Regions from separate parts of the Kluyvera sp. STS39-E genome, predicted to be linked through region 1. Evidence: predicted binding sites of a transcription regulator. Region 1 holds the regulator's gene; each other region holds the start of a gene.
The links. The regulator PhoB, encoded in region 1, activates phosphate uptake and scavenging genes when phosphate is short. The targets are predictions, from matches to a motif close to CTGTCATAAAACTGNCNNAT.
Positions count from the first base shown of each region.

Region 2: the regulator PhoB is predicted to act here: its motif matches at 1,505-1,524, upstream of serA (phosphoglycerate dehydrogenase).
Region 3: the regulator PhoB is predicted to act here: its motif matches at 6,567-6,586, upstream of glpT (glycerol-3-phosphate transporter).
Region 4: the regulator PhoB is predicted to act here: its motif matches at 2,931-2,950, upstream of pitA (inorganic phosphate transporter PitA).

Region 1 is NZ_JBFQGA010000002.1:484,138-491,487, reverse strand. It holds gene ygjK (alpha-glucosidase) at 1-1,425, shown strand, start outside; gene sbcC (exonuclease subunit SbcC) at 1,466-4,606, opposite strand; gene sbcD (exonuclease subunit SbcD) at 4,603-5,805, opposite strand; gene phoB (phosphate response regulator transcription factor PhoB) at 5,997-6,686, shown strand; gene phoR (phosphate regulon sensor histidine kinase PhoR) at 6,708-7,350, shown strand, end outside.
Region 2 is NZ_JBFQGA010000001.1:342,313-349,662, reverse strand. It holds gene serA (phosphoglycerate dehydrogenase) at 86-1,318, opposite strand; gene rpiA (ribose-5-phosphate isomerase RpiA) at 1,585-2,244, opposite strand; gene argP (DNA-binding transcriptional regulator ArgP) at 2,456-3,349, shown strand; gene AB4K05_RS01645 (oxidative stress defense protein) at 3,396-4,142, opposite strand; gene argO (arginine exporter ArgO) at 4,229-4,864, opposite strand; gene dctP (TRAP transporter substrate-binding protein DctP) at 5,140-6,183, shown strand; gene mscS (small-conductance mechanosensitive channel MscS) at 6,237-7,094, opposite strand; gene AB4K05_RS01625 (4Fe-4S dicluster domain-containing protein) at 7,278-7,350, opposite strand, start outside.
Region 3 is NZ_JBFQGA010000004.1:261,441-268,790, forward strand. It holds gene ubiG (bifunctional 2-polyprenyl-6-hydroxyphenol methylase/3-demethylubiquinol 3-O-methyltransferase UbiG) at 1-607, shown strand, start outside; gene nrdA (class 1a ribonucleoside-diphosphate reductase subunit alpha) at 1,219-3,504, shown strand; gene nrdB (class Ia ribonucleoside-diphosphate reductase subunit beta) at 3,667-4,797, shown strand; gene yfaE (class I ribonucleotide reductase maintenance protein YfaE) at 4,797-5,051, shown strand; gene glpT (glycerol-3-phosphate transporter) at 5,106-6,458, opposite strand; gene glpA (anaerobic glycerol-3-phosphate dehydrogenase subunit A) at 6,709-7,350, shown strand, end outside.
Region 4 is NZ_JBFQGA010000005.1:143,127-150,476, reverse strand. It holds gene AB4K05_RS12440 (Rrf2 family transcriptional regulator) at 1-17, shown strand, start outside; gene uspA (universal stress protein UspA) at 66-503, opposite strand; gene uspB (universal stress protein UspB) at 894-1,229, shown strand; gene pitA (inorganic phosphate transporter PitA) at 1,281-2,768, opposite strand; gene AB4K05_RS12420 (NAD(P)/FAD-dependent oxidoreductase) at 2,999-4,189, shown strand; gene AB4K05_RS12415 (LysR family transcriptional regulator) at 4,195-5,061, opposite strand; gene AB4K05_RS12410 (phenolic acid decarboxylase) at 5,161-5,664, shown strand; gene arnB (UDP-4-amino-4-deoxy-L-arabinose aminotransferase) at 6,052-7,191, shown strand; gene arnC (undecaprenyl-phosphate 4-deoxy-4-formamido-L-arabinose transferase) at 7,193-7,350, shown strand, end outside.

The DNA.
Region 1 (7,350 bases):
ATTGAAACGCTAAACGGTAACTGGCGCGCGCCGGGCGGCGCGGTGCAGCACAATACGGTGACGCCGTCGGTCACCGGACGCTGGTTCTCTGGCAACCAGACTTGGCCGTGGGATACTTGGAAGCAGGCGTATGCGATGGCGCACTTTAACCCGGAGATCGCCAAAGAAAATATCCGCGCCGTTTTCTCCTGGCAGGTTAAAGCTGACGATAAGGTACGCCCACAGGATGCCGGATTTGTGCCGGATCTTATCGCTTGGAATCTCAGCCCTGAACGCGGCGGCGATGGTAGCAACTGGAACGAGCGCAACACCAAGCCGAGTCTGGCCGCTTGGTCGGTGATGGAAGTCTACCGTGTGACCAAGGATAAAGTCTGGCTGCAAGAGATGTATCCCAAACTGGTGGCCTACCACGACTGGTGGCTGCGCAATCGCGATCATAATGGCAACGGTGTGCCGGAATACGGTGCGACGCGTGATAAAGCGCATAACACCGCCAGCGGCGAGATGCTGTTTACGCTAAAGAAAGGGGACCAAGAGTCGCAGCTTTCGGGTCTTAAAACCTACGATAAAATCACCCATGATGGCGACTACGACAGCCTTGAGATTCCCGCGCAGGTAGCGGCTTCCTGGGAGTCCGGGCGTGATGATGCGGCGGTATTCGGTTTTATCGACAAAGAACAGTTGGATAAATATGTCGCCAACGGCGGCAAACGCAGCGACTGGACGGTGAAATTTGCCGAAAACCGCGACCCTGACGGGCAGCTGTTAGGCTACTCGCTGCTGCAAGAGTCGGTAGACCAGGCCAGCTATATGTACAGCGATAACCATTATCTGGCTGAAATGGCGGCGATTCTGGGTAAAGCGGACGAGGCAAAGCGTTATCAAGCGCTGGCACAGAAACTGGCGGACTACATCAATACCTGCATGTTTGATCCGCAAACTAAGTTCTATTACGACATCCGCATAGAGGATAAACCGCTGGCTAACGGCTGTGCCGGTAAACCTATCGTCGAACGCGGTAAGGGGCCAGAGGGCTGGTCGCCGCTGTTTAACGGTGCGGCGACCCAGGCGCATGCGGACGATGTGGTCTCAGTGATGCTGGATCCGAAGGAGTTTAATACCTTCGTGCCGCTGGGAACTGCCGCGTTAACCAACCCGGCATTCGGCGCGGATATTTACTGGCGCGGTCGCGTGTGGGTTGACCAGCTGTGGTTTGGTTTAAAAGGGATGGAGCGCTACGGCCATCGCGAAGAGGCGATGAAGTTGGCGGATGCATTCTTTAAACATGCCAAAGGATTAACCACCGATGGCCCGATTCAGGAGAACTACAACCCGCTGACCGGCGCGCAGCAGGGCGCACCAAACTTCTCTTGGAGTGCCGCGCATTTATATATGTTATACAACGAGTTTTTCCGTAAACCGTAGCAGAGTTGCCGGATGGGGCGAGGCCTCATCCGGCGTGCCGTTACTCAACGGCAAAGGCTTTATCCAGTCGGCTATAGCCCAGTCCGTTTATCTTCTTGACCTTAATCTGCACCGGAATGCGCTCTTTCATGGCCTCGACGTGGCTAATCACGCCGATGATTTTGCCGCTGGCGTTCAGGGTATCCAGCGCGTCGAGCGCCGTATCTAACGTTTCGCTATCCAGCGTGCCGAAACCTTCATCGAGGAACAGTGAATCGATGCGCGTTTTATGGCTCACCAGATCGGACAGCGCCAGCGCCAGCGAGAGGCTAACAAGGAAGCTTTCGCCGCCGGAAAGCGTGCGGGTATCTCGCACCGCATCGGCCTGCCAGGTGTCTACCACTTCCAGCTCTAGGGCGTCGCTGGCTTTACGTTGCAGCAGATAGCGACCGTGTAGGCGGCTAAGCTGCTCGTTAGCCAGCCATACCAGATTATCCAGCGTTAGCCCCTGGGCGAATTTACGGAATTTATCGCCCTCTTTCGAACCGATGAGCGCATTGAGGTGCGCCCAGTCTTCAAGCGTGGCGTTGGCCCTTTCAATATCGATAAACAGCGACTGCTGCTGCTGTCGATTATCCTCGTCCTGCTTCAGCTGTTGGCGAATCTCGCCCTGGCGTTGGCTATTTTCGCGTAGCTGCTGGGCGAGCAGCTGCAGCTGTGCCTGCACATCGACAAGTGTCAGCTCAGGCGTGAGCGTTTCCGGGCGCAGCGTTAGATGCTTTTGCATCGCTTCCTGCACCTGGGCGGCCAGCGTTTGGCGCTGCTGATGCTGCGTTTCCAACGTCTGTTTGAGCTGTTCCAGACGCTGGCGCTCGTCGGCATCCAGCAGTGCGGAGAGGAAATCTTCTCGGCTGTTGAAGTGAGAGTCGGCAAGCGCTTGGTCAAAGAGCTGCTCCGCCTGTTGCAAGCGTTGATTTTCTTGTGTTTCTTGCTGCTGCAGCGTGTGCAGCTGGCTTTCCAGCGACACGCAGTCGTGGTGTACCTGCTGCCAACCATCAAGGCTAGCGTTGCTGCCATCATCAGGATTTTGTGCCGGTGGCAGCGTCTCCAGTAGCGGCTGAATGTGTGCCAGCTGCTGCTGGGTTTCCTGACTCTCTTTTTGCTGCTGCTGCCAGGCTTGGGTTTGCGCTTCGCGCTCGGCAAGCCAAGCGGTTTCTTCTCCCGCGGCTGGCTGCGTCAAACCTAATGCCACAATAGCCTGGGTTAGCGCAGTCTCGCGCTGCTCCTGCTCTTCATCAAGGCGGGTATTCTGCGCTTGGAGCTCGCGGATTTGTCCTTCAAGAGCTAATCGCTGGCTGTGCTGGTAGCGCAGCTGTTCGGCGTCGTCCTGCTCGGCAAGCCAGCGGCTGATATCGTCGGCGGGTTGCAGCGAGATGGCTAAACGCTGGGTTACGTCCTGCCATTGCAATGTAAGTGCTTGCTCCTGCTCAGAAAGCGATATTAGCTCGCTATCCTCTTTCTGCTGCTGCTTTTGTAGCGCTTCCTGCTGACCGCGCAGGGTGGCGCCATCTTCCGCCAGCCGGGCCACTTCTTTTTCCAGTGCATCGCGACGGGATTTGTTGGCATCGGGAACCAGTGCCTGATATTCCGCGAGTGCCGGGTGGCTGGTGGAGCCGCACAGTGGGCACGGTGTGTCGGGCTGCAAACGCGCACGTTCCGCTTCTAGCCGGACGATGGTGGCTTCCAGCTCGCAAATCGCTTTCACATCGACAAACTGCTGTTTTTTATCTTTATAGACTTGGCGTAGCTGCGTTAGGTCAGCGGTGAGTTTCTCTAACTGCTGCTGGCGCTGTTGCTTGGCGTCAATGAGCTGCTGTCGACGGGTTTGCAGTGGCACAAAGCGGCTGTGCAGGCTATTAAGCAACTGGCGCTGCGGACGCGTTGCCGCGTGGTGAGCAATTTTCTCCGCGACTTCATCCGGGGTGAGCGTCAGCGTGGACGGCGGCAGTTGGGCAAGCTGCCTTTCCTGTTCATGCAGGCGCTGCAATTGTGTTTGCCGCTGGGCGCGATCGCGAGTTTGCTGGGCAAAGGCGCTGCGCCAGCCGGTCAGTTCACCTTGCCAACGCTGAATGTGCTCATGTTCCTGTAGCCATTGCTGGCGCTGAGCCTGCACCTGCAACAGCGACGTGGCTTGGCGCTCGGCGGTGAAGCGAATGCGGTCGCGCAGCGCGCAGGCATCATGTAAGCGAGTATTCACTTGCAAGATGAGCTGGTGCGTTTTGGTCACCGTCGCCGCCTGCTCCTGCATTTGCGTCCAGCGCGGACGCAGCGCTTCGGCAGGATGTGCGCGATTAAGCGCGGCCAATTGCGGCTGCGCGGCATCCAGCGCCTGTTTTGCTAGGGCCAGCGCCTGCTGGTTGGTTTGTGCATCCTGCGTCAGTTCTGCGTGACGTGCCAACCATTGCTGATGCGCAGCAGCGGTAGTTTGCTGCTGCTGCCACTGTTTTTCTTCAGAAGTAAGCGCCTGCAAACTTTGTGACAACGTCTGTTGCTGCTCTTCGCTCAATAGCACCACGCCGCTGGCTTTGGCTTGGAGCGTGTCTAATTCGCTGCGTGCCTGTTTATGTTTTTCAAATACCTGTGCGGAAATCTGGCCGTAAATCTCGGTGCCGGTTAACTCTTCTAGAAGCTCGGCGCGCTCTTTTGGCCTGGCGTTAAGAAAGGCGGCGAACTGCCCCTGCGAGAGCAGCATTGAGCGGGTGAAGCGGCCGTAGTCCAGCCCGCTAAGGGAGGCCGTCATCTCCAGTTTATCTTTCACTTTGTCGGCCAATATCTGCCCGTCAGCGCAGCGAGCTAGCTCAACGCGCGGTGCCTGTAGATTCCCGTCCGGCTGGTTGCGGGCGCGGTTCTGGCTCCAAAAGGCGCGATAAGCCACGCCCTGGACCTCGAACTCAACTTCCGCCAGACACTCGGCGGTGTCGCGGGTCATTAGATCGTTTTGCGACTGGGAGACGGTGTTGAGGCGCGGCGTTTCGTGGTACAGCGCCAAGCAAATCGCATCCAACAGCGTGGTTTTGCCCGCGCCGGTTGGGCCGGTGATGGCAAACAAGCCGTTGCTGACGAACGGCTCTTGGGTAAAGTCGATTTTCCACTCGCCTTTTAGCGAATTGAGATTTTTCAGGCGCAGGCTGAGAATTTTCATGGCTGTTGCTCCTCGCCAAGGCCGTTGAGCGTTTCATTAAATAGCGTTTGTAAGCGTTGCTGCTCTGGCTCTTCCAGCGTTTCCAGCGCTAGACGGCGGTGGAACACCTCCTCAACGCTCAGTTCGCTCAGGGTTTCGCGCGCTTGATTTGCCAGAATGCGCTGTCGCTGTTCCCGGCTGCGGCGAACCAGCAGCACCTCGACCGGCAGGTCGTCGGTAATGACTTGAATTTTGCGCTGGATATCGTGCAGGTACTCGTCGCTGGTTATCTCAATATCGACCCATGTCGCGGGCTGGGCATCGGCAAGCCGCCATTCGGCTAACTGCGCACTGATGCTGCCGAAATCACCTTTAATCACCGCCAGCGGCTGGGTTACCGGCACGACAAGCGGCGTTACCTCATTGAGCGCGCCGTTATTGAAGGTGACCAAATTAACGCTTTTGCTCTTGCCGGTTTCATCAAAACTTAAGGCGATTGGCGAGCCGCTGTAACGGATATGTTCGCTGCCGCCGATTTTCTGCGCCCGGTGAATGTGCCCCAGCGCGATGTAGTCGGCGGGCGGGAAGTTTTGCGCCGGAAACGCATCCAGTGTGCCAATATAGATGTCGCGTACCGCGTCACTTTTGCTGGCGCCGACGGTGGTCAGGTGGCCACTGGCGATAATCGGCAGCGCACGGTCGGCGCGCAGTTCACTCGCCTGCTGGTATTGTTGCTGATAGTAGTCGGTGATGCTTTCCAGCACCTGACGCTGTTTCTCGCTGCCGGAAAGCCCCGCTTGGCTGGTGATGATGTCGCGCGGACGTAAAAATGGCACCGGGCAGAATACCGCACCGGGCGTGCCGTCGCGCTGATTTAAGATAAAAGGCGCGTGGCCTGCGCTGGCAATGACCGTGGTATTGAGAAACGAGAGAATATCGCGTGACTCGTTAAGCGTCGCTACGGAGTCATGGTTGCCCGCCAGCACGACCAGATGGCAGCCGGTTTGCTGCAGATTCACCACAAATCGGTTGTACAGCTCGCGCGCATAGCTCGGCGGCGAGCCGGTATCGAAGATATCGCCCGCCACGATAATGGCGTCGACCTGTTCCGCTTCGGCGGTGGTCAACAACCATTGGAGAAAGGCGTCATGTTCGGCGGCCCGGCTTTTGCTGTAGAAATTCTGGCCAAGGTGCCAGTCCGACGTGTGGATAATGCGCATAGCGGTTCCGTGAAAGGTGGCGTAAAGTTGATTATAAACATCCACCTACGTGAAGGTCTATGTAGGCGTTTTCGTTGTGTCATAAAAGGTAAAGCACGATCATCAAACGGTCATGTTTATCATAAAACTGTAATAAATCTGACGCATAATGACGCCGTATATAATACTGATGTCTAAAAACAGGGCAAATAATGGCAAGACGTATTCTGGTCGTTGAAGATGAAGCGCCGATCCGCGAGATGGTGTGTTTTGTGCTGGAACAAAATGGTTTTCAGCCGGTGGAAGCGGAAGACTACGATAGCGCTATCAGTAAACTGAATGAACCTTGGCCCGATCTTATTTTGCTCGACTGGATGTTACCGGGTGGGTCTGGGCTGCAATTTATTAAGCATATCAAACGTGAAGCGCTTACGCGTGACATTCCGGTGATGATGCTTACGGCGCGTGGTGAAGAAGAAGATCGCGTGCGCGGCCTGGAAACAGGCGCAGATGATTACATTACCAAGCCGTTTTCGCCAAAAGAGCTGGTGGCGCGAATTAAAGCCGTAATGCGCCGTATTTCACCGATGGCGGTGGAAGAGGTGATTGAAATGCAGGGGTTGAGCCTTGACCCTACCTCACACCGGGTGATGACCGGTGAAAACCCGCTGGACATGGGGCCTACCGAATTTAAACTGCTGCACTTCTTCATGACGCACCCGGAGCGAGTCTACAGCCGCGAGCAGCTGCTGAACCACGTGTGGGGAACCAATGTTTATGTTGAAGATCGTACCGTTGACGTGCATATTCGTCGTCTACGCAAAGCGCTGGAACACAGTGGTCATGACCGCATGGTGCAAACCGTACGCGGGACGGGTTATCGTTTTTCCGCCCGTTTTTAATTTTTGACAGGAGTGTGACCCGTGCTGGAACGGCTGTCATGGAAAAGGCTGGCCCTGGAGCTGCTGTTATGCTGCCTCCCGGCCGTGGTACTGGGGCTGGTGTTTGGGTATCTGCCGTGGTTTTTACTGGCGGCAGTGACCGGGCTACTGGTCTGGCATTTCTGGAATTTACTGCGCCTTTCTTGGTGGCTGTGGGTCGACAGAAGTATGACTCCGCCGCCGGGGCGAGGTAGCTGGGAGCCCTTGCTGTATGGGCTAAACCAGATGCAGTTGCGTAATAAAAAACGCCGTCGCGAGCTGGGTAATTTGATTAAGCGCTTTCGCAGCGGCGCGGAATCTCTGCCGGATGCGGTGGTGCTGACCACGGAAGAAGGGGCCATTTTCTGGTGTAATGGCCTAGCCCAGCAGCTGCTGGGACTTCGCTGGCCCGATGATAGTGGGCAAAATATTTTAAACCTGCTGCGTTACCCCGAATTTACCCAACACCTTAAAAAACGTGATTTCCTAAAACCGCTGCACCTCGTGCTTAACAGCGGACGTCATCTTGAAATTCGTGTGATGCCCTATACCGATCGTCAGCTGCTGATGGTGGCGCGTGATGTGACGCAGATGCACCAGTTAGAAGGCGCGCGGCGTAACTTTTTCGCCAACGTCAGTCATGAGC
Region 2 (7,350 bases), on a different contig from region 1:
GACAATGTATGGGTTGCACAAAGAAGCATGAGAAACAAAAACGGGCAGACCAATGGCCTGCCCGTTTGGCTAAAAAAGATAAAAATTAGTACAGCAGACGTGCGCGGACGGTACCCGGGATCGCCTTCATGCTCAGCAGTGCTTTCTCAGCCACATCCTCTTCCGCTTCGATATCGATAACCACATAACCCATCTCTGAGTTGGTTTGCAGATACTGTGCGGCAATGTTGACGCCCTGCTCGGCAAAAATCTGGTTCAGTGCGGTCATGATGCCAGGACGGTTTTCGTGAATGTGCAGCAGGCGACGCCCACCGTGCAGCGGCAAAGAGACTTCCGGGAAGTTCACCGCAGACAGCGTAGAACCATTGTCAGAGTACTTCGCCAGTTTGCCCGCAACTTCCAGACCAATGTTTTCCTGCGCTTCCTGAGTAGAACCACCGATGTGCGGCGTCAGAATCACGTTGTCAAATTCACACAGCGGCGATGTGAACGGCTCGCTGTTGGTTGCAGGCTCGGTTGGGAAGACGTCCACGGCGGCACCGGCCAGATGCTTGCTCGAAAGCACCGCGCACAGCGCTGGAATGTCGACAACCGTACCGCGAGAGGCGTTGATCAGCAGCGCGCCCGGCTTCATCAGCGCCAGTTCTTCCGCACCCATCATGTTTTTCGTTGAGGCGTTTTCCGGCACGTGCAGACTGACCACGTCGCTCATATTCAGCAGATCGGACAGATGTTGCACCTGGGTCGCATTGCCCAGCGGCAGTTTGCTTTCGATATCGTAGAAGAAGACGTGCATCCCCAGCGACTCAGCCAGAATCCCCAACTGCGTACCGATGTGACCGTAACCGATGATGCCCAGTTTTTTGCCACGCGCTTCATAAGAACCCGCAGCCAGTTTGTTCCACACGCCGCGGTGCGCTTTGGCATTAGCTTCTGGAATACCACGCAGCAGCAGCAGCAGTTCGCCTATCACCAACTCCGCTACGGAACGGGTGTTAGAGAATGGCGCGTTAAATACCGGAACACCACGTTTCGCAGCGGCTACGAGGTCAACCTGGTTAGTGCCAATACAGAAGCAACCCACCGCCACGAGTTTCTCTGCGGCGGCAAAGATCTCTTCCGTCAGATGCGTGCGGGATCGCAGGCCAATGAAATGAGCATCACGGATAGATTCTTTCAGCTGTGCGCTATCCAGCGCACCCTTGTGAAATTCAATATTGGTATAACCTGCTGCGCGAAGGCTATCGACAGCCTTCTGGTGCACGCCCTCCACTAGCAGAAACTTAATTTTGTCTTTTTCCAGTGATACCTTAGCCATTTCCCCGTCCTGTCTTTGCTTTATTCGTGTTGTGTTGAACGAAAGTTCATCTAAGCAACATATCAAAAATAAATAATGCAGCAATATGAACGTTTGCGTAGGCGTCATGAAGAAACGTCATGCAACGCGAAATGACAGCATAAAATGCTGAACGGAAATCTAAACGTGGGATGTTAATTAGATGAGCGGTCGTAAATGTGACACAAGTCACCAAATTACGCCTCAAGAAAAAAAATGGGGGAAATGGTTATTCCCCCACGGTCAGATCATTTCACAATGGTTTTCACGCCGTCGGCGGTACCAATCAGCGCCACATCAGCACCGCGATTGGCGAACAGACCCACGGTGACAACGCCTGGGATACCGTTAATGGCATTTTCCAGCGCAATAGCGTCAAGGATTTCAAGGCCGTGTACGTCGAGGATCACGTTGCCGTTATCGGTCAACACGCCCTGACGGTATTCCGGGCGACCGCCGAGTTTCACCAGTTCACGCGCTACGGCGCTGCGTGCCATTGGAATAACTTCAACCGGCAGCGGGAAGTTGCCTAGGATATCAACCTGCTTTGAAGCGTCGGCGATACAGATAAATTTATCCGCCACCGAAGCAATGATTTTCTCGCGAGTCAGCGCCGCGCCACCGCCTTTGATCATCTGCATATGGCCGTTTATCTCATCTGCGCCATCCACATAGATGCCCAAGCGGTCGACTTCATTCAGATCGAACACGGTGATGCCGAGGCTTTTCAGCTTCTCGGTAGAGGCATCTGAGCTGGAGACTGCGCCTTCGATTTGTCCTTTCATGGTACCCAGCGCATCGATAAAGTGCGCTGCAGTTGATCCCGTACCCACACCCACAATCGTACCCGGCTGTACATATTGAAGAGCCGCCCAGCCTACTGCTTTTTTCAGTTCATCCTGCGTCATGATCGTTTCGCCTGTGGTGTCATCATTTGCGCGCATTATAGAACAGAAGTCTGCAACAATTCGAGCCGCGAACCCGGCTCAGGAAAGGTACGGCGGATGATGAGTTCAACACGTGAGCAGCATCACGGTAATGTGCAAACCATTTTCGTCTGTATCTCCGGTAAATTTATGTCATAGTGCAGATAACACCTTTACGGAGTACCTCAGAGCAATGAAACGTCCGGACTACAGAACACTACAGGCGCTGGATGCCGTTATCAGGGAACGTGGGTTTGAACGCGCCGCGCAAAAACTGTGTATCACCCAGTCCGCCGTTTCGCAGCGAATTAAACAGCTGGAGAACATGTTCGGCCAGCCGCTGCTGGTGCGTACCGTTCCGCCCCGCCCAACCGAACAGGGACAGAAGCTGCTGGCGCTGCTGCGTCAGGTTGAGCTGCTGGAAGAAGAGTGGCTGGGCGATGAGCAAACCGGCTCCACGCCGTTGCTGCTGTCGCTTGCGGTCAACGCCGACAGTTTGGCAACGTGGCTGCTGCCGGCGCTGTCAGAAGTCCTGAACAACTCACCGATTCGATTGAATCTCCAGGTTGAAGATGAGACCCGCACCCAAGAGAGACTGCGTCGTGGCGAAGTGGTTGGTGCGGTGAGTATCCAGCCTCAGGCGCTGCCAAGCTGCCTCGTCGATCAGCTCGGTGCACTCGATTACCTGTTTGTCGGTTCGAAAGCCTTCGCCGAACGCTATTTCCCTAATGGGGTCACCCGTTCTGCGTTGCTGAAAGCCCCTGCCGTCGCCTTCGATCATCTAGACGATATGCATCAGGCCTTCTTGCAGCAAAATTTCGACCTGCCACCGGGCAGCGTACCGTGTCATATCGTTAACTCATCGGAAGCGTTCGTACAGCTGGCGCGTCAGGGCACCACCTGCTGCATGATCCCACATCTGCAAATCGAAAAAGAGCTGGCCAGCGGCGAGCTTATCGATCTCACGCCAGGGCTATTCCAGCGTCGGATGCTGTACTGGCACCGCTTTGCGCCAGAAAGCCGAATGATGCGCAAAGTCACGGATGCGCTACTCGCATACGGCCATCGCGTTTTACGTCAGGATTAAGCAAAAAAACCCTCGCACTGCGAGGGTTTTTAAAAAGTCACTTCGATTATTTTGCCGCTGCGGGAGCCGCCGCCGGTGCTGTCGCCTGTTCTGGCTGCAGCTGGAACACCACATCTACTTGGTCATCAAACTGAATCGTAGCCTGCTCGTAGGTTTCTTGTGCAGAAACCGGGGCGGCGTCAGCCTTCATCATGCGTACCATCGGGCTTGGCTGATAGTTCGAGACGTGATAACGCACGCTGTATACTGGTCCAAGCTTGCTGTGGAATCCAGATGCCAGCGACTGCGCCTGGTGAATGGCATCTTCAATCGCGGCTTTACGCGCTTTGTCTTTGTACGCGTCCGGTTGCGCAACGCCAAGCGAAACGGAGCGAATTTCATTTAATCCAGCCTTCAACGCGCCGTCGAGCAGCGAATTGAGCTTATCCAACTGGCGCAGGGTCACTTCAACGGTACGCACTGCGCGATAGCCTTTCAGCACGCTCTTGCCATCTTGGTAGTCATAATCCGGTTGAGTTCGCAGATTGGCGGAGCTGATGTCTTTCTTATTGACGCCGTTTTGCTCAAGGAAAGAGAGATATTGCGCAACGCGCTGATCGGCCTGTTTCTTGGCACTCGCGGCATCCTTGGCGGCAATATTCACTTCGATGGCAAGCGTTGCGATATCCGGTACCGCATCGACGCTCGCGGTCCCTGATGTAACAATGTGTGGACCATCCGGCAATTCATTTGCCTGCACTGACATTGCGCCAAACCCAATTACTGCGGCCAGAGCCATCACTTTAAACTTCACTGTTGTATCTCCATGGTTATCACCCGACAACGGGGGTCTTGCCTGCAAGCTTAGCCGTTGTCAGATGAAAGTCCATCAGATGAGGCTTAGTTAATGAGAGCCTGTAGGTGTGCAACACCCTCTTTTGCCAACTGAAAAGCGATAAACCACATCACAATGCCGACCACCAAATTGATGATCCGCTGCGCCTTCGCGGTGCGTAAACGCGGTGCCAGCCAAGCCGCCAGCAGTGCCAGCGCGAAGAACCATAGGAATGAGGCGCTGACCGTGCCTAATGCAAACCAGCGCTTCGGCATAACATCCAACTGCCCGCCGAGACTGCCCAGCACCACAAATGTATCGATATAAACGTGCGGATTAAGCCAGGTCACTGCCAGCATGGTAGCGATAATTTTCCAGCGCCCCTGCTTCATCGCCTCGGCGCTCGCCAATTCAATATTGCTGCCCATGGCAGTTTTCAATGCGCCAAAACCGTACCACAACAGGAACGCCACGCCGCCCCACGTCACTAGCGCCAATAGCCACGGTGAAGCCATCAACAAAGCGCTACCGCCAAAAATTCCCGCGCAAATCAGCAGCAAATCGCTGATGGCACACAGCAGCGCAGTCATCAGATGATACTGGCGACGAATACCTTGGTTCATCACAAAAGCATTCTGCGGACCCAGCGGTAATATCATGGCTGCGCCAAGCGCAAGACCTTGAAAGTAATAAGATATCATGGCGTTTTTTCTTAATGTTGTTCAGCAATGGCGCTGACTATAACGCGATGTAATCATTAGATGAAATTGATATTTTTAATCATTAATAAGAATAGCTAATAATAAAAGACAATTTGTGCCATGCCAGCCTAGTACCTACATTTAGATAGCGCTTAAATGCGTATATTTCGCCATACTGGCATGGAATAAAACTCAAGTATATCATTAAGTTAAATGAATTAATCGTTACCATTATCATCCCCAATATTATCGCTCTCACGTCTAAAGGAATGGGCATGAAATTACATGTCGCTTTATGTTACGCGCTGGTTCTTGCCGCGCTCTCCTTTCTCACCTGCACCCAGGCAGACACTGTGCTGCGCTATACCGACCACGAGCCCTACGGCAATATGCGAACGCGGGCAATAAACGATATCTTCTTCGCCGCGATTGAGAAAGAATCACAGGGGCGCGTGCGCATTGAAGCGCACTGGAATGGCGAACTCTCCACCAGCTATAACGCCTTACATACGGTCCAAGTGGGTGAGAAAGCCGATATCGGTATCGTGGTCCCAGAATATACGCCCAAGCAGTTGCCGCTATACCAGATCTTCAAAAGCTTTCCCGTAGGCCCTGCAAGCGGGGAAAAGCAGGCTGCATTCTTTCAGCACGTGTTTCATGACGTTCCCGAATTCGAGGCTGAGCTGGCCAAGAATAATCTGATCAATCTGCAATTTTTCCTCGGCTACCCGGCCGCATTCTTTAGCACTTCCCCCGTAACGCCGCTGGGTAATTTACAGGGCACAACCTGGCGTACCGCAAGCTTCTGGCACCAGGCTTATCTGGAAAATGCGGGCGGCAAGGTCATTAAAATGCCGTGGAACGCGCAAATTACCGAAGCGTTAAACGCGGGTGCGTTGAATGGACTTCTGGTCAACCTTGATAGCGGTGACGATATTCAGGCGCAGAAGGCTGCTAAATATATCCAGCTCTCGCCACAGCTATGGTTGGGTCACGTTTATCTTCTGACCATCAATAAGGCACGCTGGGAGGCGCTTCCGGCTGAGGATAAAGCGGCAATCCAGCGCGCAGCGGCATCAACTCAGCGCAAAATCGGCCCGTTGCTCGATGCCAGCCTGCGCGATATGGCACATTCAATGCAGCAAAGCGGCGCCAGCATCACCTGGCTTTCTCCCACACAGCTACAGGCATGGCAGCAGGCCAGTCGCTATCAGCAGGTTCAGGAGCAATGGGTAGCTGAACAGGTTGGGCAAGGTGTCAGTGAGAGCGGCCACGTTCTGGCGCGCGTGACCACGCTGCTTCATGAGGCTATGCGCTAATAAAAAGGCCCGCCATATTCATGGCGAGCCTTTTATCTTTATCACTCAGGAGATTATTCTTGCGCGTCTTTCGGCGATTTCATATTCACGTCTAACTGCGGGTAGGGAAAACTGATGCCGTTCGCATCGAACTCACGCTTGATCTGCTCCAGCACATCCCAGTAAACGTTTTGCAGGTCGCCGCTCAGGCTCCACGCACGGACTACAAAATTCACCGATGACGGTGCCAGCTCATTTAAGCGTACAGTGATATCACGATCCTTCAGGATGCGGTTATCCGACTCCAGAATACGCGTCAGGATCTGCTTCACCTTATCAATATCCGCATCGTAGGAAACACCGATAATAAACTCATTGCGGCGAGCAGGTTCGCGGGAGAAGTTGATAATGTTCCCGGCGATAATTTTACCGTTTGGAATAACGACGATTTTGCCATCAACGGTGCGCATGGTGGTGGAGAAGATCTGCACGCTGAGCACGGTACCGGCCACGCCGCCGAGATCCACATATTCACCGGCACGGAATGGACGGAACATCACCAGCAACACACCGGCCGCCAGGTTGGAGAGCGACCCTTGCAGCGCAAGACCCACGGCTAAACCGGCGGCACCCAGGACGGCGATGACCGATGCAGTCTGCACACCGACGCGGCCAAGTGCTGCAATCAACGTGAAGGCAATCACCGCATAACGCACCAGCGCGGAGAGAAAGTCTGCCACGGTGGCATCGATTTTACGCGCCAGCATCAGGCGGTTAACGGTATTCGAAACAAGCCGTGCCACAATCATCCCCACGATGATGATAGCGATAGCCGCTACGATATTGACGGCATAGCTCAGCAGTAACTCCTGGTTGCGCACCAGCCATGTACCCGCGCCATTTATGCTATCGACAACGTTTAAATCTTCCATTCAACCTTCCTTTAAAGTGACAAGTCGTCAGATTTTGAGATCTGCTTCACGAAAACACCTTTAAGGTAATCAAAAACGGGCAAATATGCCATTTACAAGGCCAGCTCGGGCAAGAAATTGCAGAAAAAATAAGAGGATTCCGCAATGACTGCGGCAATTGTCACGGCGGCTATCCGCGAAAAACTACCCGGCCAGTTCAAGGCTCACCGCGCCTTGGCCGCACTGTACCAGACACTCACCGCAGCCATTACAGCGC
Region 3 (7,350 bases), on a different contig from region 1:
CCCGCTGCGCTTAGGCTATATCGCCGAGCGATCCAACGGCCTGTTCGGTAAGAAAGTGCTCGATGTTGGCTGCGGTGGCGGCATTCTGGCGGAAAGTATGGCCCGTGAAGGGGCGACGGTGACCGGGCTGGACATGGGATTTGAGCCGCTGCAGGTCGCGAAGCTGCACTCGCTGGAAACCGGCATTCCGGTTGATTATGTCCAAGAGACCGTTGAAGAACATGCGATGAAGCATGCTCAGCAGTACGACGTGGTCACCTGCATGGAAATGCTGGAGCACGTTCCGGATCCGCAGTCGGTGGTCAAAGCCTGCGCGCAGTTGGTCAAACCCGGCGGACAGGTGTTCTTCTCAACCCTGAACCGCAACGGTAAATCTTGGCTGATGGCGGTGGTTGGCGCAGAGTACATCCTGCGCATGGTGCCAAAGGGCACTCACGACATTAAGAAATTCATCAAGCCGGCCGAACTACTGAGCTGGGTTGACCAGACCGTATTGAAAGAGCGCCACATGATTGGCCTGCACTACAACCCAATCACCAACAGCTTCAAGCTGGCACCGGGCGTAGATGTTAACTATATGCTGCACACCACGGCAAAAGCGGAATAAGTTGAAGCTTCCAGCGGTAACGCCTGATGGCGCTGCGCTTATCAGGCCTACATATCTGCACCAACCGTAGGCCGGATAAGCCGCGTTAGCGTCGCCATCCGGCGTGACTCCGAACTTCAATGCCTGATGGCGCTGAGCTTATCAGGCCTACATATCCGCACCAACCGTAGGCCGGATAAGCCGCGACAGCGTCGCCATCCGGCATAACTCCGAGCTTCAATGCCTGATGGCGCTGCGCTTACCAGGCCTACTGTCCCCTACCAATCATTGGTAGGTTGGGTACGAGCAATTTGCGCCAAGTCATATTGCGCAACACAGCCCTTCGATGAAGAAATCAGCACTCGATCAAATTTTCATTTTTTTTTGCAAATTATTGACATCCCCGCCAGCCCTTATGCGCCGTGGACTTCGCCTTTTTTATGCTTTCACAACCTCAATTCAACATCAAAATCAACTCTTGTACTCAAAAGAATCCCTACTAGAATACTCACCATATAGCGTTCAATTAATCAACGACCCCCTACATATAGTATTTATCCACAGGTTTTACTACAACCGTTGTTGTGGATAAGCAGGGGACATTTTTCTTTTCACGGACAGGGTATAAATACATGAATCAGAGTCTGCTGGTGACTAAGCGTGACGGCCGCACAGAACGCATCAACCTCGACAAAATTCATCGCGTGCTGGATTGGGCTGCTGAAGGGTTGCATAACGTTTCAATTTCCCAAGTTGAGCTGCGTTCCCACATCCAGTTCTACGACGGGATGAAGACGTCTGACATTCATGAAACCATCATCAAAGCCGCCGCAGACCTGATCTCCAGCGAAGCGCCTGACTACCAGTACCTGGCCGCGCGCTTAGCGGTATTCCACCTGCGCAAAAAAGCCTACGGCCAGTTCGAGCCACCGGCCCTGTTCGATCACGTTAAGCGCATGGTCAATCTTGGTAAATACGACAATCATCTGCTGGAAGACTATACGGAAGAAGAGTTCAAGCAGATGGACTCGTTTATCGCTCACGACCGTGACATGACCTTCTCCTATGCCGCCGTGAAGCAGCTGGAAGGCAAATACCTAGTGCAGAACCGCGTCACCGGCGAAATTTACGAGAGCGCCCAGTTCCTCTACATCTTGGTCGCTGCGTGCCTGTTCTCCAACTACCCACGTGACACCCGTCTGAGCTACGTGAAGCGCTTCTATGACGCGGTATCCACGTTCAAAATTTCGCTGCCAACGCCGATTATGTCCGGCGTGCGTACGCCAACTCGCCAGTTCAGCTCCTGCGTACTGATCGAATGCGGCGACAGCCTTGACTCTATCAACGCCACCTCCAGCGCCATTGTGAAATACGTTTCCCAGCGTGCCGGTATCGGCATTAACGCCGGTCGCATTCGTGCGCTGGGTAGCCCAATCCGCGGCGGTGAAGCATTCCACACCGGCTGTATCCCGTTCTACAAGCACTTCCAGACCGCAGTGAAATCCTGTTCTCAGGGCGGCGTACGCGGCGGTGCAGCAACGCTGTTCTACCCAATGTGGCATCTGGAAGTGGAAAGCCTGCTGGTGCTGAAAAACAACCGTGGCGTTGAAGGCAACCGCGTGCGTCACATGGACTACGGCGTACAAATCAACAAACTGATGTACACCCGCCTGCTGAAAGGCGGCGACATCACCCTGTTCAGCCCGTCTGACGTCCCAGGCCTGTACGATGCCTTCTTCGCCAACCAGGACGAATTCGAACGCCTGTACGTGCAATATGAAAACGACAGCAGCATCCGCAAACAGCGCGTGAAAGCGGTTGAACTGTTCTCGCTGATGATGCAGGAACGCGCCTCGACTGGCCGTATCTACATTCAGAACGTCGACCACTGCAACACCCACAGCCCGTTTGACCCGACCATCGCGCCGGTACGTCAGTCTAACCTGTGCTTGGAAATCGCTCTGCCGACCAAACCGCTGGACGACGTCAACGACGAAAACGGTGAGATTGCCCTGTGTACGCTGTCAGCCTTCAACCTCGGCGCTATCGATAGCCTCGATGATCTCGAAGAGCTGGCGGTACTGGCCGTGCGTGCACTCGATGCCCTGCTCGATTACCAGGACTACCCAATCAAAGCGGCTGAACGCGGTGCGATGGGCCGTCGTACTCTGGGCATTGGCGTGATTAACTACGCTTATTGGCTGGCGAAGAACGGCAAGCGCTACTCCGACGGCAGCGCCAACAACCTGACTCACCAGACTTTCGAAGCCATCCAGTACTACCTGCTGAAGGCCTCTAACGAGCTGGCGAAAGAGCAAGGCGCATGCCCGTGGTTCAACGAAACCACCTATTCCCAGGGCATCTTGCCTATCGATACCTATAAGAAAGACTTGGATGCTATCACCAACGAACCGCTGCACCTGAATTGGGAAGCGCTTCGCGAGTCAATTAAGACTCACGGTTTACGTAACTCCACGCTTTCTGCTCTGATGCCGTCTGAGACCTCTTCGCAGATCTCCAACGCCACCAATGGCATCGAGCCGCCGCGCGGCTACGTCAGCATCAAAGCGTCGAAAGACGGCATTCTTCGTCAGGTTGTGCCGGACTACGAGCACCTGAAAAATGCTTACGAGCTGCTTTGGGAAATGCCAAACAACGACGGCTACCTGCAGCTGGTTGGCGTTATGCAGAAGTTTATCGATCAGTCGATCTCGGCTAACACCAACTATGACCCGACGCGCTTCCCGTCTGGCAAAGTGCCGATGCAGCAGTTGCTCAAAGATCTGCTCACCGCCTATAAATTTGGCGTGAAGACCCTGTACTACCAAAACACCCGTGATGGTGCAGAAGATTCACAAGACGATCTGGCTCCGTCCATTCAGGACGACGGCTGCGAAAGCGGCGCTTGTAAGATCTAATAATGATTGCCGGGCAGCGCTACGCTGACCCGGCCTTTTATTTCCGTATTAATCGGCTTACGACACAGAAGCCCTATTGACTATACGGATTTATTTTCGATGATATTGTAAGCAGGTAAGTAAACGCCATCCGGCATTACTCTCCAGACAGGATTGACATCAATGGCATACACCACTTTTTCACAGACGAAAAACGATCAGCTCAAAGAGCCGATGTTCTTTGGCCAGCCGGTCAACGTGGCACGCTACGACCAGCAAAAATATGACATCTTCGAAAAGCTGATTGAAAAACAGCTCTCCTTCTTCTGGCGTCCGGAAGAAGTTGACGTTTCCCGCGACCGCATCGATTACCAAGCGCTGCCGGAACACGAAAAGCATATTTTCATCAGCAACCTGAAATATCAGACCCTGCTGGACTCCATTCAGGGCCGTAGCCCGAACGTCGCGCTGCTGCCGCTGATTTCCATTCCAGAGCTGGAAACTTGGGTTGAAACGTGGGCATTTTCGGAAACCATCCACTCACGCTCTTACACCCACATCATCCGCAATATCGTTAACGATCCGGCGATTGTCTTTGATGACATCGTCACCAACGAACAGATCCAAAAACGTGCAGAAGGCATCTCCAGCTATTACGACGAGCTGATTGAAATGACCAGCTACTGGCACCTACTGGGCGTTGGCACACACACCGTTAACGGCAAAACTATCACCGTCGACCTGCGCGAGCTGAAGAAAAAGCTCTACGTTTGTCTGATGAGCGTTAACGCGCTGGAAGCGATTCGCTTCTACGTCAGCTTCGCTTGCTCGTTCGCCTTCGCTGAACGCGAGCTGATGGAGGGCAACGCCAAGATTATCCGCCTGATTGCCCGCGACGAAGCGCTGCACCTGACCGGCACTCAGCATATGCTGAACCTGTTGCGCAGCGGCGTAGACGACCCAGAAATGGCAGACATTGCTGAAGAGTGTAAGCAAGAGTGCTACGACCTGTTCGTGCAGGCCGCGGTGCAGGAAAAAGAGTGGGCTGAATATCTGTTCCGTGACGGCTCGATGATTGGCCTGAATAAAGACATTCTGTGCCAGTATATTGAGTACATTACCAACATCCGTATGCAGGCGGTTGGCCTGGATCTGCCGTTCCAGACCCGTTCTAACCCGATTCCGTGGATCAACACCTGGCTGGTGTCCGATAACGTTCAGGTGGCACCGCAGGAAGTGGAAGTCAGCTCGTACCTGGTTGGCCAGATTGACGCGGAAGTCGATACTGACGATCTCAGCAACTTCCAGCTCTAATGAGCCGCGTCTTTCTGCGCATCTCTGGCACACGTTTACAGTGCCAGGATGAACACCCGTCCCTGCTGGCGGCGCTGGAATCTCATAACGTTGAGGTGGAATACCAGTGCCGCGAAGGCTACTGCGGCTCCTGCCGCTGCCGTTTAGTGTCTGGTCAGGTTGACTGGCTAACCGAACCGCTAGCCTTCATTCAGCCGGGCGAAATTTTGCCTTGCTGCTGCAAGGCAAAAGGCGATATTGAAATCGAGATGTAATATCGCCTTACCCACCCCGTAGGCCGGGTAAGGCGAAGCCGCCGCCCGGCAAACTTATCGTTTACGCGCCAGCATTTCCTCGTGATGCCGTTTCTCGCCGATCATCACCACAATCAGCAGTAACACCGCCAGCACGCTGCCACCAATCATCACCATAAAGCCACCGTCCCAACCGAAGAAATCGACGGTATAGCCAACGATGGCACTTGCCGCAACCGACCCGCCCAGATAGCCAAACAGGCCGGTAAAGCCCGCCGCCGTTCCCGCCGCTTTCTTCGGTGCCAGCTCAAGCGCGTGCAGACCAATCAGCATCACCGGACCGTAAATCAGGAAGCCAATCACAATCATACAAATCATATCTACGTGCGGATTGCCCGGCGGGTTGAGCCAATAAACCACCGTAGCGATGGTCACCAAGGTCATAAAGAACACGCCTGTAGCGCCACGGTTGCCTTTAAATACCTTGTCCGACATCCAGCCGCAAATCAGCGTTCCCGGAATACCTGCGTACTCATACAGGAAGTACGCCCAAGAAGATTTATCCAGCGCGAAGTGCTTCACCTCTTTTAAGTAGGTTGGCGACCAGTCAAGAATGCCGTAGCGCAGCAGATAGACAAACACGTTCGCCACTGCGATGTACCACAGCAGTTTGTTGGGCAGGACGTATTTCATGAAGATCTGTTTGGCGGTCAGCTCTTCTTCATTCTGTTCGCTGTAATCGTCCGGATAGTCATTTTTATACTCTTCAATCGGCGGCAGACCACAGGATTGCGGGGTATCGCGCATCAGCGCAAAGGCAATGATCGCCACGACAATTGCGCCAAAAGCCGGCATATACAGCGCCGCTTTCCAGTCGTTAAACCACGCCATCCCCAGCAAGAACAGCAGCGGAGGAATACCGCCGCCAACGTTATGCGCACAGTTCCACACCGAAACGATACCGCCGCGCTCTTTCTGCGACCACCAGTGCACCATCGTCCGTCCACACGGAGGCCAGCCCATTCCCTGGAACCAACCGCAGAGGAACAGCAGCACGAACATTATCGCAATACTGGACGTTGCCCATGGCACAAAGCCCATAAACAGCATTACCGCCGCCGCCATAATCAACCCGGCAGGCAGGAATACACGCGGATTTGAGCGGTCCGATACCGAGCCCATTATAAATTTCGAAAAACCGTAGGCGATAGAGATCCCGGACAGCGCAAAACCTAAATCCCCGCGAGAAAAGCCCTGCTCAACCAGATACGGCATCGCCAGCGCAAAGTTTTTACGCACCAGATAATAGGCGGCATAGCCGAAGAAAATACCGAGGAAGATTTGCAAACGCAGGCGACGATAGTGGGGGTCGATCTCGGCTGCAGGCAGACGCGCCCGATGCGGTGAAGGTTTGAAGATACTGAGCATAATAGCCTCCGTGGCCATGTTTTTATTACCGGGTATCACTGCACCGGTTCCAGAGAGGCGCTGATGTTAAAAAATCACGGCGATTGTTACTGTGAAACAACGCACAGACTGTTACAGAAATATGACAAAATGCGTAGAAACACGCACGAAATCACGTTTTATTTTCGTTGAACGCTCGATTATGTTCGAAATCAAACAATCCACGTTATTAATGTGGCTAAATGGTAAAAAACGAACATAAGGGAACACAATGACAATCCGCGATCCCCAAGACAGCGATGTGATTATCATTGGCGGCGGAGCCACCGGAGCCGGTATCGCCCGTGACTGTGCGCTACGCGGCTTGAAGGTCGTACTGGTTGAACGCTTCGATATCGCCACTGGCGCGACCGGCCGCAACCACGGATTGCTGCACAGCGGCGCGCGCTACGCGGTGACCGACAGCGAGTCCGCCCGCGAATGTATCAGCGAAAATCAAATCCTACGCCGTATCGCCCGCCATTGTATTGAACCGGCCAACGGCCTGTTTATCACCCTGCCCGAAGATGACATGGCCTACCAGCAGCGCTTTATTAACGCTTGTCTCAATGCCGGAATTCAGGCCGACGCAATAGAACCGGCGCTGGCAAGACGCCTTGAACCGGCAGTCAATCCGGCGCTTATCGGTGCGGTTCGCGTGCCGGACGGCACCGTTGATCCCTTCCGCCTCACTGCCGCCAACATGCTTGATGCTCGTGAACACGGCGCCACTATTCTCACCGGCCATCAAGTCACGGGGTTAATTCGCCAAGGTGACCGGGTACGTGGCGTAACCCTTTATCATCCGGCCCGTGGCGAAACGCGCGAGCTGTATGCCCCGGTGGTGGTCAATGCCGCCGGGATCTGGGGACAG
Region 4 (7,350 bases), on a different contig from region 1:
CCGGGCGTAAAGGGTAGTAATAAAAACGCCTGCATACGCAGGCGTTTCACGATGCTCGACGCGATTTATTCTTCTTCGTCGTCGCGCAGCGGAACAATCAGCATATCGACGTGGACGGTGTTGATCAGCTGACGTGCAGACGACATCAGTTTGCTCCAGAAATCTTGGTGATGACCGCAAACAACCAGATCCATATCGTATTTCTTAATCGCATCAACCAGTACCTGACCCAGATCGCCGCTGCCGCTTAAGGTCTCGGTAATAGGGTAGCCTGCACCAGTCGACAGCTCGCTCAGCGCGTGGTGCGTTTCTTCGGAGATACGTTTTTGCATATCGCCCAAGTTAACGTCAATCAGGCCGGTGTAGAGGTCGGAATAATTCACATCAACGTGAATCAGTGAGACTTTTGCATTGTAAGGGCGAGCCATAGATACTGCTTTTTCGACCAGTACCTTGCTTTCCGGTGAAAGGTCGACGGCAATTAGAATGTGTTTGTAAGCCATGGTGTTACTCCTTCCATAAAGTTGTCGATGACTGTTGGACCGGACAGCCCCTGCGCTGTCCCTTGCCCGCGTCCTGCGTGCTACATGCGCGGGGTTAACCAATAAAGACCTAATTGTAGTAGACATTTCTACCTTATCTTGGCCTTTAGGCGCCGTCAATGCATCCGGTTCGCCAATTAGTTAAACAAATTTTTCCGTGTTACGTATTGATAACGATTAACCTTGTGGTAAAAAATTTAACGGATCTCCTACACTATTAAATGAGCCGTTCGGATATTAAAACGCGAACTGGATCGACTTTTGTTCATTCTTTCACTGAATTGTCTTACAGGGCATTGGGATGCGGTAGTTCAGAAGCTTTGCTTTGTGGGCGGACGCCGGGGGGGATGTATGATTAGCACAATCGCATTGTTTTGGGCGTTATGCGTGGTTTGCATAGTGAACATGGCGCGTTACTACTCTTCATTACGCGCGCTATTAGTGGTGCTTCGTGGTTGCGATCCGTTGCTTTATCAGTATGTGGATGGAGGGGGTTTCTTCACTTCGCACGGACAGCCCAGCAAACAGATGCGCCTAGTAGGGTATATTTACTATCAGCGCTACCGCGATCATCACGACGAGGAATTTATCCGCCGTTGTGAAAGGCTCCGTCGCCAGTTTATTTTGACCAGCGCCCTGTGCGGTTTGGTCGTCATCAGTATGATTGGATTGATGATTTGGCACTGAGCAAAAAAAAACGGGCCAGTTTCCTGACCCGTTTCTCTTTATGTCTGATGCTTAGATAAGCTTCAGAGACAGCCAGTACAGCACACCAGACAACAGAATCGATGCCGGTAATGTGAAGACCCAGGCCATCAGGATGTTGGTCACGGTTTTTCTTTGCAGACCGCCGCCGTCAACCACCATGGTACCCGCCACGGAGGACGACAGTACGTGGGTAGTCGAGACCGGCATCCCGGTATAGCTTGCCAGACCGATGGAGACAGCAGAGGTCATCTGCGCTGCCATACCTTGCGCGTAGGTCATACCTTTCTTACCGATTTTCTCACCGATAGTGGTTGCCACGCGACGCCAGCCGATCATCGTACCAATGCCCAGCGCCAGTGCGACGGCCATGATAATCCAGACAGGCGCGTACTCAATGGTGCTCAGCATGTCGGTTTTCAGCTTCTTCAGCAGACGCTGGTCTTCAGCGTTCACTTCCGGCATCTTCGCCACTTTATCGGTAGTATCAGAGATGCACAGCATGATGCGACGTAGCTGGCCACGCTGCTCTACAGAGAGCTTATCGTAGCTTTCGATACCATTGAGCATGGCTTTTGTCCGGTCGAGCGCATTCATCGTGTTCGCCGGATGGCAATGGAACTCAACGGCAGCCATCGCTTCAGGGGTCAACTGCTCAGCATTGTTGGCCACTTTCTGCAGCAGCTCAGGGCGCTGTTGGAAGAAGGTTTCAACGTTGTTGACCGCATCACGGGTACGGGTAATTTCGTAACCGGAAGCGTTCATATTGACCACGAAACCTGCGGGCGCTACGCCAATCAGCACCAGCATTACCAGACCAATGCCTTTCTGACCGTCGTTTGCACCGTGGGAGAATGCCACGCCAATTGCAGAGAGGATCAGAGCAATACGGGTCCAGAATGGCGGCTTTTTCTTACCGTCTTTCTTTTCACGTTCAGCAGGGGTCAGGTGGATACGGGCGCGTTTCTTGGTACCGCTCCAGTAACGGCGCAGCAGGAAAATCAAGCCGCCAGCAACAACCAGACCCACAATTGGCGAGATGATCAACGAGGCGAAAATGTTAATCACTTTCGGAATGTTGAGCGCATCGACCACTGAAGTACCGGTCATCAGCGCATTGGTTAAACCAATACCGATGATTGCACCAATCAGCGTGTGGGAACTGGAGGCAGGCAGACCGAAGTACCAGGTGCCGAGGTTCCAGATGATAGCAGCCAGCAGCATGGAAAAGACCATGGCTAGGCCGTGCGCGGAGCCCATATTGAGCAGAAGATCCGTCGGCAACATATGCACAATGGCATAAGCTACACTCAGACCGCCCAACAGAACGCCGAGGAAGTTAAAGATTGCTGCCATTGCAACCGCAAGCTGCGAGCGCATGGCGCGAGTATAAATCACGGTGGCAACCGCATTAGCCGTATCGTGGAAGCCGTTAATAGCTTCGTAGAAAAGAACGAACACAAGTGCCAAAACTAACAACAGCCCGGTATGTAAATCCAGGCCAGCGAACAAATGTAACATAGGACGTTACGCCATTTTGAGGTCATGAACGCGCGGCATTATCAGGGACTTTGGCAGCGCGGGCAAAGTGAAATCTCTATTTTTTTTGATAATTATCTGCGCCTTGTCAGTGACTGCAAATAATTATTTCCATTGTATCAATCAGATAAGTCGGCTTTGTGGATATTTCACTGGTATGACATCCATGAAAAATTTACACTTCCCGACAATACCTATGTTGAGGATAGTGCGTGGAAAGGTTTGATGCCATTGTAGTGGGTGCTGGCGCGGCGGGAATGTTTTGTGCAGCCATGGCTGGACAGGCGGGACGTCGCGTTTTGCTGCTGGATAACGGTAAAAAGCCGGGACGTAAAATTTTGATGTCCGGCGGCGGTCGCTGCAATTTCACTAACCTTTATGTTGAACCCGCCGCTTATCTCAGCCAAAACCCGCATTTTTGCAAATCTGCTCTGGCGCGCTATACCCAGTGGGACTTTATCGACTTGGTCGGTAAGCACGGTATTGCTTGGCATGAAAAGACGCTCGGCCAGTTATTCTGCGATGACTCCGCCGAACAGATTGTCGCAATGCTGGTGGCTGAGTGTGAAAAGGGCAATGTGACGACCCGTTTGCGCAGCGAAATTCTCAGTGTGAGCCGGGACGACGAAGGGTACACCCTACAAGTGAATGGCGACGTGGTGGCTGCGGATAAGCTCGTCATTGCCAGCGGTGGCCTGTCGATGCCGGGCCTGGGTGCTTCACCATTCGGTTATAAAATTGCCGAACAGTTCGGTTTAAAGGTGCTGCCAACCCGCGCAGGTCTGGTGCCATTTACGCTGCATAAACCGATGCTTGAACAATTCCAGGTGTTGTCCGGCGTCTCCGTACCGTCGACCATCACCGCGCAGGACGGAACGACTTTCCGCGAAAACCTGCTTTTCACCCATCGCGGCCTTTCTGGGCCAGCAGTGCTGCAAATTTCAAGCTTCTGGCAAGCGGGTGAGTTTGTCAGCATTAACCTGCTGCCAGACGTTGATCTCGCCGACTTCCTCGACGTTCAGCGGGCCGAGCATCCTAACCAGAGCCTGAAAAATACCTTAGCAATGCAGCTACCAAAACGCTTGGTGGAATGTCTACAGCAGCTTGGACAGATCCCGGACGTGACGTTAAAGCAGCTCAATGTTCGCGAGCAGCAAACATTGGTAGAAACCCTGTCTAACTGGCGCGTACAGCCCAATGGCACCGAAGGCTATCGTACGGCGGAAGTGACCCTCGGCGGCGTTGATACCAACGAACTGTCATCGCGTACTATGGAAGCCAAAAAAGCGCCGGGGTTGTTCTTCATTGGCGAAGTCATGGACGTCACCGGCTGGCTCGGCGGATACAATTTCCAATGGGCTTGGGCTAGCGCCTGGGCCTGTGCGCAGGCACTGACAGAGTAAACGCACTATTTCTCTTGCTGACTAAACAACGCCAGCAGCATCTCAACCTGGTCGTCGAGCGGGGTTAAATCCTGTTTGACGATCAGATGCAGCGGCGTGGCGCGGCGAACGCCATGGCTCAGCGGCAAGGGCCTTAATATTCCCTGTGCCAGTTCCGTTTGAATGCGCTCCTCCGGCAGCCAGCCATATCCCACCTGATACATCACCGCATCGATCGCCGCATCAATGGTGGAAAACGTCCATGCGTCACGACCTGCCAACCGATCGTTGTCGCTGTCGGCAATACGGATAAGCGGCCAAGCGCGCAAAAGCTCATCATTGAGCGTCCCTTGATGGCTAAATAAAGGGTGATCGCGGTGAGCAACGGCGACAAAATCGATATTCATCAACCATTCTCCGCGCCCGGTGATGTCCTGACGGCGCGTTAATACCATCACATCCGCCTCGCTCTGCGCCACGTCATGACTATTGGCGTTCTCCAGCACTTCCGTTAAGCGAACGAGGGTTTGCGGATAGCGTTGCTGAAACTGGCGCAGGATGGCGAACAGTCGCTGGCGGGGAAAGATGCTGTCGACGACCAGATCGAGCCGGGTGCGCATTCCCTCACGCAGTGTCGCGGCGCGGCTTTCCACGCGAGTAAAGGCCTTCAGCAGCGGTTTTACCTGGCCCAGAAGCAACTCGCCTGCCGGCGTTAATACCGCGCGCCGTCCTTCCGGCACCAGTAGGGCAGCCCCCAGACGTTCCTGCAGCAGCGCCAGGTTATAGCTTACCGATGACTGACTACGGTTGGTTTGTTCGGCGGCTTTGGCAAAGCTGCCCAGCTCAACCACCTTCTCGAGCAAAGCCCATTGTTCCAGCGTCGTTTTGTGCATGATTGATTCAAAATTTAGATTAATTTCATTAAAACATAGCGTTATTCATTCGATTTATAAAGCAATAAGATCTCTGCATCGACACAAGGAGATTTCATTATGAGCAACTTTGATAAACATGATTTGAGCGGTTTTGTTGGCAAACATCTGGTCTATACCTACGATAACGGCTGGAACTACGAAATTTACGTCAAAAACGACACCACGCTGGATTACCGCATTCACAGCGGCATCGTGGCAAACCGCTGGGTGAAAGACCAGCAGGCGTACATCGTTCGCGTTGGCGAAAGCATCTACAAAATTTCTTGGACGGAACCTACCGGCACCGACGTGAGCCTTATCGTCAATCTCGGGGATAAACTGTTCCACGGCACGATCTTCTTCCCGCGTTGGGTGATGAATAACCCTGAAAAAACGGTCTGCTTCCAGAACGACCACATTCCGCTGATGAATGCTTACCGCGATGCCGGCCCGGCGTATCCGACGGAAGTGATTGATGAATTTGCCACCATTACCTTTGTGCGCGACTGTGGTGCCAATAACGATAGCGTTATTAACTGTGCGGCGAGTGAATTACCAAAAAATTTCCCCGCTAATTTGTAATAATTGTTAAGTGCAGCTACATACGTTTTTTATTACACTAATATGCAACGAAGATTAATTTTATCTTTAAATAAAATCTTCGTTGAGCTCGCGTTGAATAATGTGAACCCACGCCCAGTTAGCATGTAAACTGGGCTTTTTATTGCAACAAAAACAGCAAGCTGGCAGAGTAATAAACTATTGATTCTGTTTAGTAATTATTTATTGTCTCCTCTCCTCCTTCTTTCTTAATCTTATCCTAAGATAACGCTGTTACTTTAACCGTCATCGAATGTTGCCGGTTTAAATATCATGTCTATGTCACTCCTGATTTTAACAAAACAACTATCGTTAATATTTATTCACCCGTCAGGTGTGCTCATTTGAGAAATAGGGTAAGGAACGTTCATGAGTGATTTTCTGCCGTTTTCCCGTCCTTCTATGGGCGAAGCGGAGTTCGCAGCGCTCAAAGAAGTGCTGCAATCCGGTTGGATAACCACCGGGCCGAAGAATCAGGCGCTGGAAGAGGCCTTTTGCGCCTTAACCGGGAACCGTTTTGCTATTGCCGTCAGTTCTGCCACCGGTGGGATGCATGTGGCGTTGATGGCACTGGGCATTGGCCCCGGCGATGAAGTTATCACTCCCTCCCAGACTTGGGTTTCCACCCTCAACATGATCGTGTTGCTGGGCGCCACGCCGGTCATGATCGATGTTGATCGTGACAACCTGATGGTGACGCCAGAGGCCGTTGAAGCGGCCATTACGCCGCGAACCAAAGCGATTATCCCTGTGCATTATGCCGGCGCACCGGCCGATATCGATGGCATTCGTGGCGTCGCGGAACGTCATGGTATTGCGGTGATTGAAGATGCTGCCCATGCGGCAGGCACCTACTACAAAAACCGCCATGTTGGCTGGCAAGGTACGGCCATTTTCTCCTTCCATGCCATCAAGAATATGACCTGTGCCGAAGGGGGCCTGATTGTCACCGACGACGAACAGCTGGCGAATCGTATTCGCAGTCTGAAGTTCCACGGTCTCGGTGTTGATGCTTACGACCGCCAGACCCTTGGACGCGCGCCGCAGGCAGAGGTGATTAGCCCCGGCTTTAAATACAACCTTGCAGATATCAATGCGGCGCTAGCGCTCGTGCAACTGGGAAAACTGGGTCACGCCAATCAGCGCCGTAGCGAAATTGCCGAGCGCTATACCGAGGCATTGGCGGACACGCCGTTCCAGCCGCTGGCTGTACCGACTTGGTCGCACCTGCACGCTTGGCATCTGTTTATTATCCGCGTTGACGAGCAACGCTGCGGCATTAGCCGCGATGCGCTGATGGAACAGTTGAAGGCCAAAGGCATCGGCACCGGTCTGCATTTTCGCGCCGCGCATACGCAGAAATATTACCGCGAGCGTTTCCCGGAGCTGTCGCTACCAAATACCGAATGGAACAGCGCACGTATCTGCTCGATCCCTCTTTTCCCGGATATGACCGATGACGACGTCAATCGCGTGATGACGGCACTCCATCAGTTAGCAGGACGTTAATATGTTTGAATACCCGAAGGTCACCAAAGTCTCCGTCGTTATCCCGGTTTACAACGAGCAGGAGAGCCTGCCGGAGCTGATTCGTCGCACCGATGCAGCCTGTGCGCTGCTAAACCGCGACTACGAAATTCTGTTGGTCGATGACGGCAGCAGCGACGA